Regions from separate parts of the Vibrio profundum genome, predicted to be linked through region 3. Evidence: predicted binding sites of a transcription regulator. Region 3 holds the regulator's gene; each other region holds the start of a gene.
The links. Region 3 encodes PurR, which represses purine synthesis genes. Its sites were predicted from a motif close to TNANGNAAACGTTTNCNTNA; they were not measured.

Region 1 (3,270 bases), on a different contig from region 3:
GCCACAGACTGCGCGTAAATGATTTTCAAATTGGCAGGTTTCTGCACCTTGCTGCGTCCAATGCCCAGAGTTATGGACACGCGGCGCAATTTCATTGACCAATAGCTCACCATCATGATCAAAAAATTCAATGGCGAGTACACCCACATAATCCATGGTGTTGGCCACAGCGCTGAATATCTGTTGAGCGCGATTTTGCAGTTCGATGTTGTCGATCGGTGTCGACAAACTCAGCACGCCATCGGTATGCACATTTTCTGCAAGTGGATAGACAGCGATGTTGCCGTCTGCGTCGCGTGCACCAACCATAGATACTTCACGTTGAAACGGGATAAATTGCTCAGCCACAATCGCTTGTTCTGGGCTGCTTTCAAGATTGGCTGCAATCTCAGTCCAGATACTTTCAATATCCTGTTGGCTTTTGAGCCGCCACTGACCTTTGCCGTCATAACCGCCCAATGCCGTTTTTAGCACCATAGGAATACCGACGTGCTGAATGGCTTGCTCAAAATCGCCACGATTGTTGATGACATGGTATTTGGCGCTGCGGACGCTGGCTTTATCGAGTAGTGCTTTTTCAACGCGACGATCGCCGCCCGTCATAATAGCCTGTTTACCCGGGAAGAATTTTCCGCTCTTCTCGCACGTGTCTAAGATATCTAAAGGAATATGCTCGAACTCGGCGGTGACTACATCGGCGTGAGCGATGGCATTGACTAACCCTTGGCCAATGACAGTATGAGTGAGCGGGTGGACAACATTTCCACTGCTGACATCAAATGCGCAAATGTCGAGGTTGAGCGGCGCGCCTGCTAGCGCCATCATGCGCGCCAATTGTCCCGCGCCAAGAACTAAGACTTTCATTCCGTTAATCCTCTGCTGGATTTGGATTGGCTAATACGGTTTCGGTTTGTTCGTTGCGGAATGCTTCAACTTTGGCCATTACATCTTCGTGATGGGTGCCGATAATTTGTGCGGCTAGGATGCCAGCGTTGGCAGCCCCAGCTTCTCCAATGGCCAGCGTACCAACGGCAATCCCTTTCGGCATCTGCACGATAGAAAGCAGTGAATCCATGCCTTTTAGCGCACGTGATTGAACTGGTACGCCTAACACAGGAACACTAGTAAAAGCCGCCGCCATGCCAGGGAGGTGAGCCGCACCACCCGCGCCAGCGATAATCACCTTGATGCCACGGTCTTTTGCACTATTGGCGTAATCGGCAAGGAGCTGAGGGGTTCGGTGAGCTGAGACGACTTTGGTCTCATAAGGAACGCCAAATTTTTCCAGCATTTCTGCGGCAAGTTTCATCGTAGGCCAATCAGATTTAGAACCCATAATAATTCCGACTTTCATCTCAAACTCCTTCAAGCTTCTACATTGGTGAGCAGGTTGTTTGTGCGCATTATACGGCGAAAAAAACGGAAAGCAAACGTTTGCGCGAGTGCTCGCTAGGATTTAAATAATGATGGTTAAATAAACATTTAGAGAATAGAGGATTTGTCGGTAAACTTGCGGATATTAGTGTCAGGTAATTGAAGAAAGTAGGTTGACCGCGTGAATAAGTTAGATGATGTCGTCCAAGCACTGCGACAAGGTGAAGTTATCGCTTACCCAACAGAAGGCGTGTTTGGGCTGGGTTGCGATCCCGATAATCCTGTAGCGATTCAGAAACTGTTATCAATCAAGCAGAGAGCGGTGGAAAAAGGGCTTATTTTAATCGCGGGTGAGTTTAGCCAGCTGTTTCCTTATGTTGAAACCAGCCAACTCACTGAAGCACAAATTCAGCAGGCTAAGCAAACGTGGCCCGGCCCCGTGACTTGGATTATGCCTGCGAGTGAGCTCACGAGCTCTTGGGTGTCAGGGGAGTTTGATACGGTCGCTGTTCGAGTGACAGATCATCCTTTAGTCGCACAAGTTTGCCAAGCCTTTGGCAAGCCGCTGACTTCGACGAGTGCCAACCTATCAGGTCAGCCACCTTGTAGAACGACTCAAGAAGTGAGGCAACAGCTAGGTGATGCCGAGATTGTCGTGTTGGTAGGAGAAACGGGTGGGCGAACCAACCCAAGTGAGATTCGTGATATTCAAACGGCGCAAATAATCAGAAAGGGATGAGTGGATGACATCGGTAATAAATAAAGAGGCAGTGAAGAGCTTTTTACTGAGTCTGCAAGATTCGATCTGTCAGCAGCTTGAACAGGTTGATGGCCAAGCGAGTTTTGTTGAAGAAGCATGGCACCGAGAGCCTGGCGAGAAACTCGGCGGTGGTGGGCGAACGCGAGTCATGAAAGATGGCGGTGTATTTGAACAAGGTGGGGTGAATTTTTCTCACGTGACCGGTAAACAAATGCCTGCATCCGCCACAGCTCATCGACCAGAATTGGCGGGACGACACTTTGAAGCCATGGGGGTGTCATTGGTGATGCATCCACATAACCCTTACGTACCGACTTCGCATGCGAATGTGCGCTTTTTTATTGCCGAAAAAGATGGCCAAGATCCTATTTGGTGGTTTGGCGGCGGCTTCGATCTGACTCCTTTCTACCCTTTCGCTGAAGATTGCCAACATTGGCATGATGTCGCGAAAGACTTGTGCCAGCCGTTTGGAGATAAGGTCTACGCTGAGCATAAGGCTTGGTGTGATGATTACTTCTATCTACCACACCGTGACGAAACGCGCGGTGTCGGTGGTTTATTCTTTGATGATTTAAACAAATGGGAATTTGAGAAGTGCTTTGACTATATTAAAGCGGTCGGGGAAGGGTATGCTCGCGGTTATGTGCCTATTGTCGAGAAGCGCCATGCTAAGCCGTTTGGAGACAGAGAACGTCAATTCCAGTTGTATCGTCGTGGCCGTTATGTCGAGTTTAATCTAGTTTACGATCGCGGCACCTTGTTTGGATTGCAAAGTGGGGGGCGTACAGAATCCATTCTTATGTCGATGCCACCATTAGCTCGTTGGGAATATTCCTACCAACCGGAATTAGGTACAGCTGAAGCTGAGCTATACAGCGATTATCTAAACCCGCGCGATTGGTAACCTTTACCATTGATGGATGTTTTTTGGCTATATAGAGGCTGGCTATTTATATGGTGATGCCGCTTATCGTTATACCCACTATATAGCCATACTGAGCCCCTTGAGGTCATTTGGGGATGATGATAGGGTCATCGAAACCCCGACATCCCTATATAAGGCAGTACCATGACCCAGCATGTTGATCGCTACGCCGTATTTGGCAACCCAATCCAACACAGTAAATCACCGTTTA
Region 2 (3,270 bases), on a different contig from region 3:
GACTCTACCGTGTCAAGTCAGCAAAGAAACCAAGTTTTCTTTCCGCATCGTGCTAACCCAAGGTCTCAATCGCCAAATTCGCCGTATGTGTGAAGCGCTCGACTATCAAGTGCTCAAGCTACGACGCGTGCGCATCATGAATATCACCATCGACGGCATTCCAAATGGTCAATGGCGTTATATGAGTGAGGAAGAAATTAGCCAAATTTTGGCGATGTGCGATAACTCTGTTGGTACAGAAGATGCCTCACGCGAAGATCACAAAGGCAAACGTATACGCAAAGCCACCGATGCTAAGCTATTTGACAGCCGTGATGAAAATCGTGATTCAACCGCGCGTCGTAATCAAAAACAAACGACATTTCGTGGCAACAACGCCGACGAATTTCGCCGCAAGTCTGATACAAAACGACCGAATGATAAGTCGAGAAACTACGTAAAGCCGAGTAACCGGTCTGCTTCAACGTCTTCATCGGAAGAATCTGGTCAAGCTCCTAGGAAACGCGTGGCGGGTACTCTAAGCTTTAAAAAATAACAGCCTTACTTGTAATCAGAATGCACAATACTCGCCGAGTTTAGTCTACCGAGTAGACTCGGTGAGTTCAGCCCCATAATCACGACTAGCCATCTATTTCCCCTCAAAATTGTCTGACTTGACTGTTAACCCACTCTTCTGCTTTAGCATAATCATCAAAGAAATTACAAATCAGCTTATGATCCGTATCGCCTTTCTCCTGATGCTTGTGTAGTAAGAACTCACACAACTTGGAATCACATACGATGCACTGAATCTTTAGGTTACTTTCAATCAGCTTGGCAAGCGAAGGATCCCATCCAGACAATACTTCGGGAGACGTAAATTCCCATTCGAGCAGATCAACAAAAAACACCCAGGGTTGGTGCTTTAAGTGTTCCACTTCAGAAAATACGTGCGCCGTACATTGCTCTGAGGCTTGTTGATTCCACGAACCCCACATTTTTAATCGGAGTTGATGCGGACGAACCTCAATAGAATAGTCACCATGTAGGTTAGGGCGATAAGTCATGATTCAATCTCTAACAGTCACAATAAAAAGACATTACTATTTTAGTTCACGAGAAAGAACTTTGTCGGGGAAGTGTAGGCCCTGATTTAGATTGCCTAGAACGACTAGAGTTTTAAGAATAGAGGTGAAAAAGCGCGCTGGACTAAGTAAAAGTCAGCTTGCAAACATTGGGGTAGTATCATAGTCAACACTCATGCTGCATAAAAAAGGAGGCAATTGCCTCCCTTCATTACCAAGAATTATTTAGTGCCGAAGATCTTATCACCTGCGTCACCTAGGCCCGGTACAATGTAGCCTTTATCGTTAAGCTTCTCATCGATTGCCGCTGTGTACAGCTCAACATCTGGATGTGCTTTTTTAAGCGCTTCAACACCTTCAGGAGCCGCCACTAGCACCAATACTTTAAAGTTTGAGCAGCCTTTTTCCTTCAAAAGATCGATGGTCGCTATCATTGAGCCACCAGTTGCCAGCATTGGATCAACAACCAAAGCAATACGCTCTTCAATGTTAGAGGCTAACTTATTGAAGTAAGGAACGGGCTCTAATGTTTCTTCATCGCGATAAACACCGACCACACTGATGCGAGCGCTTGGAATATGTTCAAGTACACCATCCATCATACCAAGGCCTGCACGCAAAATTGGCACAACTGTTACTTTTTTACCTTTGATCTGATCGACGGCAACCGGGCCATCCCAGCCTTCGATGGTAACTTTTTCAGTTTCAAAGTCAGACGTCGCTTCATACGTTAACAGGCTAGCGACTTCAGCAGCCAACTCACGAAAGCGCTTGGTGCTGATATCACCTTCTCTCATTAAACCAATTTTATGTTTCACAAGAGGATGCATTACTTCAACAACTTTCATTTCCATCTCCATAGATAAAGGGAATTTTGAATAAACCGACTAAGTATACCTAAAGTGACGCGGCTTTTCAGTGCTGAAAACAAGGAAAAAAACTTGCGCAAACGTTTGCTATATTGCATTAAGCACTGGTAGAATAGCGCCGTTTTCCCATCCAACTCAAGATTGAGGGCTTCCCGTGAGCGGTAACAATTCTTCTTTAAGCTACAAAGACGCTGGCGTCGACATCGATGCAGGCAACGCACTAGTTGATCGTATTAAAGGCTCAGTAAAACGTACTCGTCGCCCTGAAGTGATGGGAGGCATTGGTGGCTTTGGCGCATTGTGCGAGCTTCCTGCTAATTATAAGCAACCTGTTTTGGTTTCAGGCACCGATGGTGTGGGCACAAAACTACGTCTTGCGTTGGAAATGAAAAAACACGACACCATTGGCATCGACTTAGTTGCAATGTGTGTGAACGACCTCATCGTACAAGGCGCAGAGCCTCTCTTTTTCCTAGATTACTACGCAACTGGCAAACTTGATATTGATACGGCTGCCGATGTTGTATCAGGTATTGCTGAAGGCTGTATACAAGCTGGCTGTTCATTGATTGGTGGCGAAACTGCCGAAATGCCGGGTATGTATGAAGGTGAAGATTACGATGTGGCTGGTTTCTGTGTCGGCGTCGTTGAAAAAGCAGACATCATTGATGGCACCAAAGTTGCTGCCGGTGATGCTCTGATCGCAGTCGGTTCTAGCGGCCCACATTCGAATGGTTACTCTCTCGTACGTAAGATTCTTGAAGTGTCTGGTGCTAGCAAAGATGAATTGCTTGATGGCAAAGCTATCGGTGAGCATCTATTAGAACCAACCAAGATTTACATCAAGTCGGCGCTGAAAATGATTGCCGAGCATGACATCCACGCGATTTCTCATATTACGGGTGGCGGCTTCTGGGAAAACATCCCACGCGTATTGCCTGAAGGCACAAAAGCGATCATCGACGGCAAAAGCTGGGAATGGCCAAGCATCTTCAACTGGCTACAAGAAAAAGGCAACGTGACGACGCACGAAATGTACCGCACCTTTAACTGTGGCGTTGGCCTAGTGATTGCGCTACCGAAAGACCAAGCAGACGCTGCCGTTCAACTACTGAACAACGAAGGCGAAAAAGCTTGGGTGATTGGTGAGATTGCCGATGCAAGCGCCAACGAAGAACAAGTCGAGATCAAGTAAATATGAAAAATATCGTTGTATTGATCTCAGGCAGCGGATCCAACTTGCAAGCGATCATTGATTCGTGCGCAGACAGTATCCAAGATGGAAAAGTGACAGCGGTTTTTTCAAACAAAGCTGATGCTTACGGCCTTGAACGTGC
Region 3 (3,270 bases):
CGACTTAAGCCCAGCCATTATCTCGCAATATACTTTATGGGCAGTCTAATCGCTGCCCTGTTTGATCTCCCACCTCAGACATGAATGCACCGACATTCCAGCAAAGTTTCATTTATTGATTAAAATATAAGCATGGATAGCAAGAAGTGGCCGCCATGGATGAGTTAAAAGCCTTTAATGAAAAGCGAGCCGAGATCTATTGGTGGATCTCGGGGCTTTTTGTGCGGGAGCTGTCTGAGACTGAGTTAGATCAGTATCAAAGCGACGAACTTAAAACTTTTGTTGAAGGGCTTGGAGAGGTTCCCATTCTTACGGAACCCAGTGACGACTTACTCCATTGCATCAACCAGTTGAGGACAATGGAAGATGCGCAAATTGTGCTAGCGTCAGACTTTAACGACCTATTCCTCAGTTCGAATCAGAACGTCATTTCCACCTGCGCATCTCATTACCGTAACGTGGCCAACCCCTCTTTACATACTTCGACCCAAGAGATTGTGGCCTTGATGGCCAGCCACTATGTCACTGTCGACCCATCCAACAAAGAACCTGCCGATCACATCTCTAATGAGCTCGACTTTCTTGGCAATTTAATTATTCGCTCCAACGAGCTCGAAAAACTGGCGCACTTCAATGAAGCGCTCACTGAACAAGAGATGTTTATCCGCCGTTATTTGCTGTCTTGGTTATATGACTTTAGAGAGCAACTCAATCACAAAGACAGCTTTGGCTTCTACGCATCGATCGCACGCTTGTTAGTTTGCTTCCTTGAACTGGATTGTGAATACCTCGCGACTAAACAGCGTTTGTAAAATACCGTGCAAATTAAGCCAATAAACAAAGTCAGAGCGTGGTTTTCTGTTGCGGTAATAAGACAGGCACACTAAAATCGGCAACGCAATCGAGAAAAAGATGATGAAATTATGTAAACCGCCGTAGTTTGGCGGTTTTGCTGTATGTAGGACTGTCTGCCCGTCCAAATAAATGTGGCAGAAATAATAGGACAGAACAATGGCCACCATTAAAGACGTTGCACGCCTCGCTGGCGTATCAACCACCACAGTTTCACACGTAATCAATAAGACTCGTTTTGTTGCTGAAACCACGCAAGAGAGAGTTCAAGCGGCGGTAAAAGAACTCAACTACGCGCCAAGCGCGGTCGCACGCAGTTTAAAATGCAACACGACACGCACTATCGGGATGCTAGTCACTCAGTCGACGAACCTGTTTTTCTCTGAAGTCATCGATGGTGTTGAAAGCTACTGTTACCGTCAAGGCTACACTTTGATTTTGTGTAACACTGGTGGGATCTACGAAAAGCAGCGCGACTATATTCGCATGCTCGCTGAGAAACGCGTTGACGGTATGTTGGTGATGTGTTCTGACCTAACTGAAGAATTGCGTGAGATGCTTGACCAACACAAAGATATTCCAAAAGTCGTGATGGATTGGGGCCCTGAGAGCTCACAAGCTGACAAAATCATCGATAACTCAGAAGAAGGTGGCTATTTAGCGACCAAATTCTTGATGGATAACGGCCACACTGATATTGCTTGTTTAAGCGGACAAATAGAAAAAGCGGCCTGCCAAGAGCGCATTCGAGGTTACAAACGCGCATTGTCGGAGAAAGACATTAAGGTTAACGAGGACTGGATCTTAGAAGGCAATTTTGAATGCGACACGGCCGTGCTCGCGGCAGATAAAATTGCAGTCATGGATAAAAAGCCAACAGCGGTATTTTGCTTTAACGATACCATGGCACTTGGCTTAATTAGTCGTTTGCAGCAAAAAGGCATACAAGTGCCTGAAGATATGTCAGTTATTGGTTATGACAATATTGAGTTAGCGGAATATTTCTCACCACCGCTTACCACTATCCACCAGCCTAAGCGCCGAGTGGGTAAAAACGCATTCGAAATTCTACTTGAACGCATCAAGGATAAAAAACACGAAAAACGTGTCTTCGAAATGCAGCCTGAGATAGTCGTGCGCAATACGGTAAAAGATATTCGCTAAGTGCCGTTAAACGTTTGAAATACTTTAACTGAATGCCCGGCTAATCTAGTCGGGCATTTTTGTATCCTACCTGGCACGCCAAATCTTCCTGAGAAATGCGCCCCATTCTACGTGCGATTCAATACTGAGAAGCACAACCAGAAAAAAACTTGTTTCTCGTTAATAATATCGCACAGCTATCTACTCACTCCTCGCGATTATTATGTTCAATACAACGCAAAAACACACGATTCTATTCTCTTGTTTCATATTGGTGATTGGGCTCATGGGGATGGATATGCTCAATCCTGCCCTTCCCTATATCATGCAATCGCTGTCGGTAAGTGAATACCAAACCAAACAACTCATTGTCATCTACTTGGTGAGTGCGGCAATATCACAATTTTTTTATGGTGCTTATTCTGATGTCTATGGCAGGAAGAAAGCGATATTACTCGCGTTTTTGATTGTCGATACCGGGGCACTCTTATCGGCCTTTGCACAAAATATCGAGCAGCTTTATGCGTGTCGTTTACTCACTGGCTTAGGGGCGGGGGGCGCTCCCGTGATTGCTCGGGCGATTATTTCCGATGTATGTGATAGACAAGATACGATTAAGAAAGCGTTTGCCTACTTTTCCATTTCCAGCCAACTCTCGCCTGCGCTGGCGCCGCTGATCGGCGCGGTAATACTCCAAGGGTTTGCATGGCGCGCCGTTTTTGTGGGCTTATCGATATTCACTCTGATCGCCATATTCGTATTAGCCCGAAAACTTAAAGAAACACATACTCCAACGGCAGCCAGGATGGACATCCGTCAGCAGCTTTCAAGCTACCTGCTGATCCTTAAAATCACCCGCTTTATTTGGTTCAGCGTTATCTCAGCACTGCTGTTCACCATCACCATTGCGTTCTATTCCTACATGCCGTTTATACTTGCCCATCACCATTACTCTCCGTTAGATAATGCCTTACTCTACATCTTATACGCGGCTAGCTTAGTGTTAGGCTCCCTGATGCTAGCCAAACACCTATATCGCCTCAATAGCGAAAAACTACTGCATGGGTGCATCGTTTTCGCTCTGATTGCCGCTGTCACATTATCAGCCGTCAACTACTTATATGGCGTTAACATAATCACTATTTGGCTCACAACCGTGATTTTTTCTGTAACGTGCGGAATTTCAGCGCCGCTGGCTCTATCGCTATGTATGCAAGAAATAAAAGAGAACAGAGGGGTTGCTAGTGCCGTACAAGGGGGGATTAAGATGCTGTT
Region 4 (3,270 bases), on a different contig from region 3:
TGGGTTGGGGTAATAGGGAAGAAGCTTGTCCCGTCCATATAAAGAATCAGGGTGGTGATATAAGTGCTCGCTATCGCGGACTATTGAATCAGTGAACTTTTCACTGGGAAGCCCGAGTAGCTGTATTACTTGATGAATGGTATTCAATAGTGGGCCCGATACGTGATCGGCGTATATTTGGTCGCCACTCATCATGAGAATGTCTGGACGAGAATTAATTCGTTGCTGTGATACTTTCTGATCGGCGGCAATTAACGCATCTGAGCTGTGATGGTCGGGATTACGACAAGAGCCATGCAAGATGTAATCAGCTTCGTTTGATATCCAGAAGTTTGGCTTAGTTTTTTCGCCGTACATCAATGATGGCACCAAGACAGATAATGACCCTTCAGGCGTTAGTAGGTCGTAGCTCAACGCAACCTTGACTGGAAGGGACTTCTGGATATGAAGCAGTGTCACCCAAGCATTTGATCCGATTTGGATTTGCTCAAAGTCACCGATGTTCTGCCGGAGAATGTATTCACCAGTGGACTCATTGCACAATAGCACTTCACCTCTTAGACACCTGCTGGTGGCAACCCAAATAACGACTTCCGAAGACGTTGTTTTTCTCAATATTGGGCCGCTTAGTATTAAAGGTAGAGGTGAGACATTTGATTGTTGCAACTCGGATTCCTTCACTTGTTAAGGTTTCGGGGTATTTGGTGCCGTTTATGAGGTGAAAACAGAAAATGAGCCGCCCACATTCCGTTTCAGTTTCTTTCGTTCTGTGGCCTAGAGCTCTGGTTGGGGAAGGCCCATATACTTGTGAATGAAATTAATCAGTTACTTATTTGAAATTTCCGCGTACCGCCAATGTACAACATCTCGATGGCTATATCTCGTCTAAAATGAAGTTTACTGAAATGGGCCATAATACTTAATTGGAAGCGCTGTATTATTGCAGGCAAAACTGGAAATCTTAGACACTAATGAGCAGGTTTGCATATAAAATCTATGTATTATTTATTTAAAATATCTTCATGGTTTTTATGATTAGAAAAATTGACATAATCTTACGTTTGCTTATCTTTTGGTTTAAATGACCATAATTGGTATTTAATATAGTTATATATATCGCAATTTCATTGATTGTCGGTTTAACATGCAGGTAATGACTAAAAAAGACGCTTCTGTATCTACTTGATTTTTATTATAAATATGCAATTGATAAAGAAAAAAGTTGGCGTAAATCATGAGGTTGACATACACTTTTCAGGTAATGCCTATATGTTGTTGATTGGCTAGGCGAAATGCTATGGCGCGGCCTTCTAGGCTAGCAATGTTTAATAGAGTTTTGAGGAAAGTTTTATGGCGCTCACAAAGGCCGATTTGGCTGAGAACCTGTTTGAAAAGCTTGGATATAGTAAACGGGATGCCAAGGAAACGGTTGAAGTGTTTTTTGAGGAAATTCGCAAAGCACTCGAAAGTGGCGAACAGGTAAAACTGTCAGGATTTGGCAACTTCGACCTTCGCGATAAAAACGAACGCCCAGGGAGAAATCCAAAAACGGGTGAAGATATTCCAATTACCGCCCGCCGAGTTGTGACATTTAGACCCGGGCAAAAGTTAAAAGCCCGTGTAGAGAGCATCGAAGCCGACGGCTAATTCGCTTGCTTTATACTCCGCTAGGAACTTGTGCTTTCTGACGTAATATTGGGTGGGAAACTACCTAATTTCTTGGGAGCAGAGCTGCAGGAAAAAAATCTGCGGGAAAAATAGTCGTGGGGAGAGAAGAGTACGGCAGTGCATTCAAGCTGGGCAGCTTGTTAGTGTTGCAGTGCTCGCTTAATCTGTTTGCAGGACTAAGCAAGCAGGTGTTGATTTTTTACATAATAAGACGGCGTCGTGAAGATAGGATATCTTCACGAGCGAGTTTTAGTTTTGTACATAAGCTTCTTCGCAAATAAGCCCTAGTTCTCATATAAGCCTTAGTTTCAAATGAACCTATGTTTAAATGAACCTATGTTTAAATGAACCTATGCTTCCAAGTGAACCTATGCTTGAAGCGAACCTAAGTTTTAACTCAACCTCAGCGCGTAGGGCGTTAGCACCAGACTCTTCGTGAATAGAACTTGTCGTGAATAGAATTTGGGTGCATAGATTAGCGGGCGGAGTGTATGTACATCTGCTCACTGGCCCTGAAAACTGCCTTTCTAACACACCTTATACTCTACGTTACACCTGAGCCACTTTAATTCTCTCTGCTCCGTTCACTTCCGTTTACGCGGCTTGCTGTATATGAGTAGTAATGTAAGGCTGCCATGCTTTTTGGTACAACTCTTTTGATTGATTCCTAATATTTTCTATTTTTGTTGATTCACCCATATTCACGGCTCGATTTTGTTGGCTGGCTAATCGCTCTATATGTTGAATTTGCTCATACAAATCATGCTCAGGGCCACTTTTTACATCGGCGATCGCTTTTAAGTGCAGCTGGACTTCGGCAATCATTCCGGTGTTAGGTAATTGAACAAGTAAGTTCAGATCTCGATAGCCAGATTGTTGCGGATTTTTAAACCTATTTTTCACTTTTACAATGGTAGTTTCTCTTGCAAGCGATTCGTATACTTCCACTAAACTAGAGACATCATCTGAAACTATGCTTGCCCGAGCTAAATCAGTAATTCGTTCAGATTTCCCATTTAGCTCGAACATGACCTTTTGTTTCGCTCTGTCTTTAGATTTTACTCCAGAGAATATGGTCTCTGTATTAGTAAGAAGCGCAGAACTCGTACAAATATTTTGTAATTCTTCTTGGGCGATTAACGCTTGGCTGTAAAGAGCCTCAAAGTCTGAATATGGTTGTATTGGTGATACGTCAATCGATGGAATGCCATATAGCCCACTTAGGCTTCGTTTAAAACGCTTAGAGCACACCTCATTTTGCTGGCTCGCAGAACGGGCTTGCAGCCCCGTTGGTACTGTAGGTGCCGCGGCATAGGCTGGTGCGCGACTTAATAACAATAGTACTAATGCAGTAGTACGAAATAGAAAGCTCATTGATTCTCCTCAATTCGCAGCATGTCATAAAAGGGGACAGAAAAATCTATAAAAATGACAGCTTGCGATTTGGCGGTTATACGGGACGTTGGAGAGAAAGGTTTGGCTACAAACTTGTTAATACTTAGCGGCATGTCCATCTCAACGATTCACCCGTTTAACGATAGAAGCAGTATATGTCGGCAAGATTAATATAAAATGAATATAAGGTTCATCAGCTTATCAATG

Region 1: the regulator PurR is predicted to act here: its motif matches at 1,423-1,442, upstream of purE (5-(carboxyamino)imidazole ribonucleotide mutase).
Region 2: the regulator PurR is predicted to act here: its motif matches at 2,006-2,025, upstream of purM (phosphoribosylformylglycinamidine cyclo-ligase).
Region 4: the regulator PurR is predicted to act here: its motif matches at 1,212-1,231, upstream of ihfA (integration host factor subunit alpha).

Annotation. Positions count from the first base shown of each region.
Region 1 covers NZ_JAKJTA010000019.1:2,360-5,629, reverse strand. The annotation lists gene L4C34_RS16370 (5-(carboxyamino)imidazole ribonucleotide synthase) at 1-864, opposite strand, end outside; gene purE (5-(carboxyamino)imidazole ribonucleotide mutase) at 869-1,354, opposite strand; gene tsaC (L-threonylcarbamoyladenylate synthase type 1 TsaC) at 1,556-2,113, shown strand; gene hemF (oxygen-dependent coproporphyrinogen oxidase) at 2,118-3,038, shown strand; gene aroE (shikimate dehydrogenase) at 3,204-3,270, shown strand, end outside.
Region 2 covers NZ_JAKJTA010000007.1:19,238-22,507, forward strand. The annotation lists gene rluF (23S rRNA pseudouridine(2604) synthase RluF) at 1-535, shown strand, start outside; gene L4C34_RS07620 (hypothetical protein) at 639-1,046, opposite strand; gene upp (uracil phosphoribosyltransferase) at 1,286-1,912, opposite strand; gene purM (phosphoribosylformylglycinamidine cyclo-ligase) at 2,088-3,128, shown strand; gene purN (phosphoribosylglycinamide formyltransferase) at 3,131-3,270, shown strand, end outside.
Region 3 covers NZ_JAKJTA010000003.1:462,807-466,076, reverse strand. The annotation lists gene torD (molecular chaperone TorD) at 156-812, shown strand; gene purR (HTH-type transcriptional repressor PurR) at 1,012-2,016, shown strand; gene L4C34_RS02090 (MFS transporter) at 2,219-3,270, shown strand, end outside.
Region 4 covers NZ_JAKJTA010000005.1:155,726-158,995, forward strand. The annotation lists gene L4C34_RS05085 (metallophosphoesterase family protein) at 1-666, opposite strand, end outside; gene ihfA (integration host factor subunit alpha) at 1,351-1,647, shown strand; gene L4C34_RS05095 (RelA/SpoT domain-containing protein) at 2,263-3,042, opposite strand.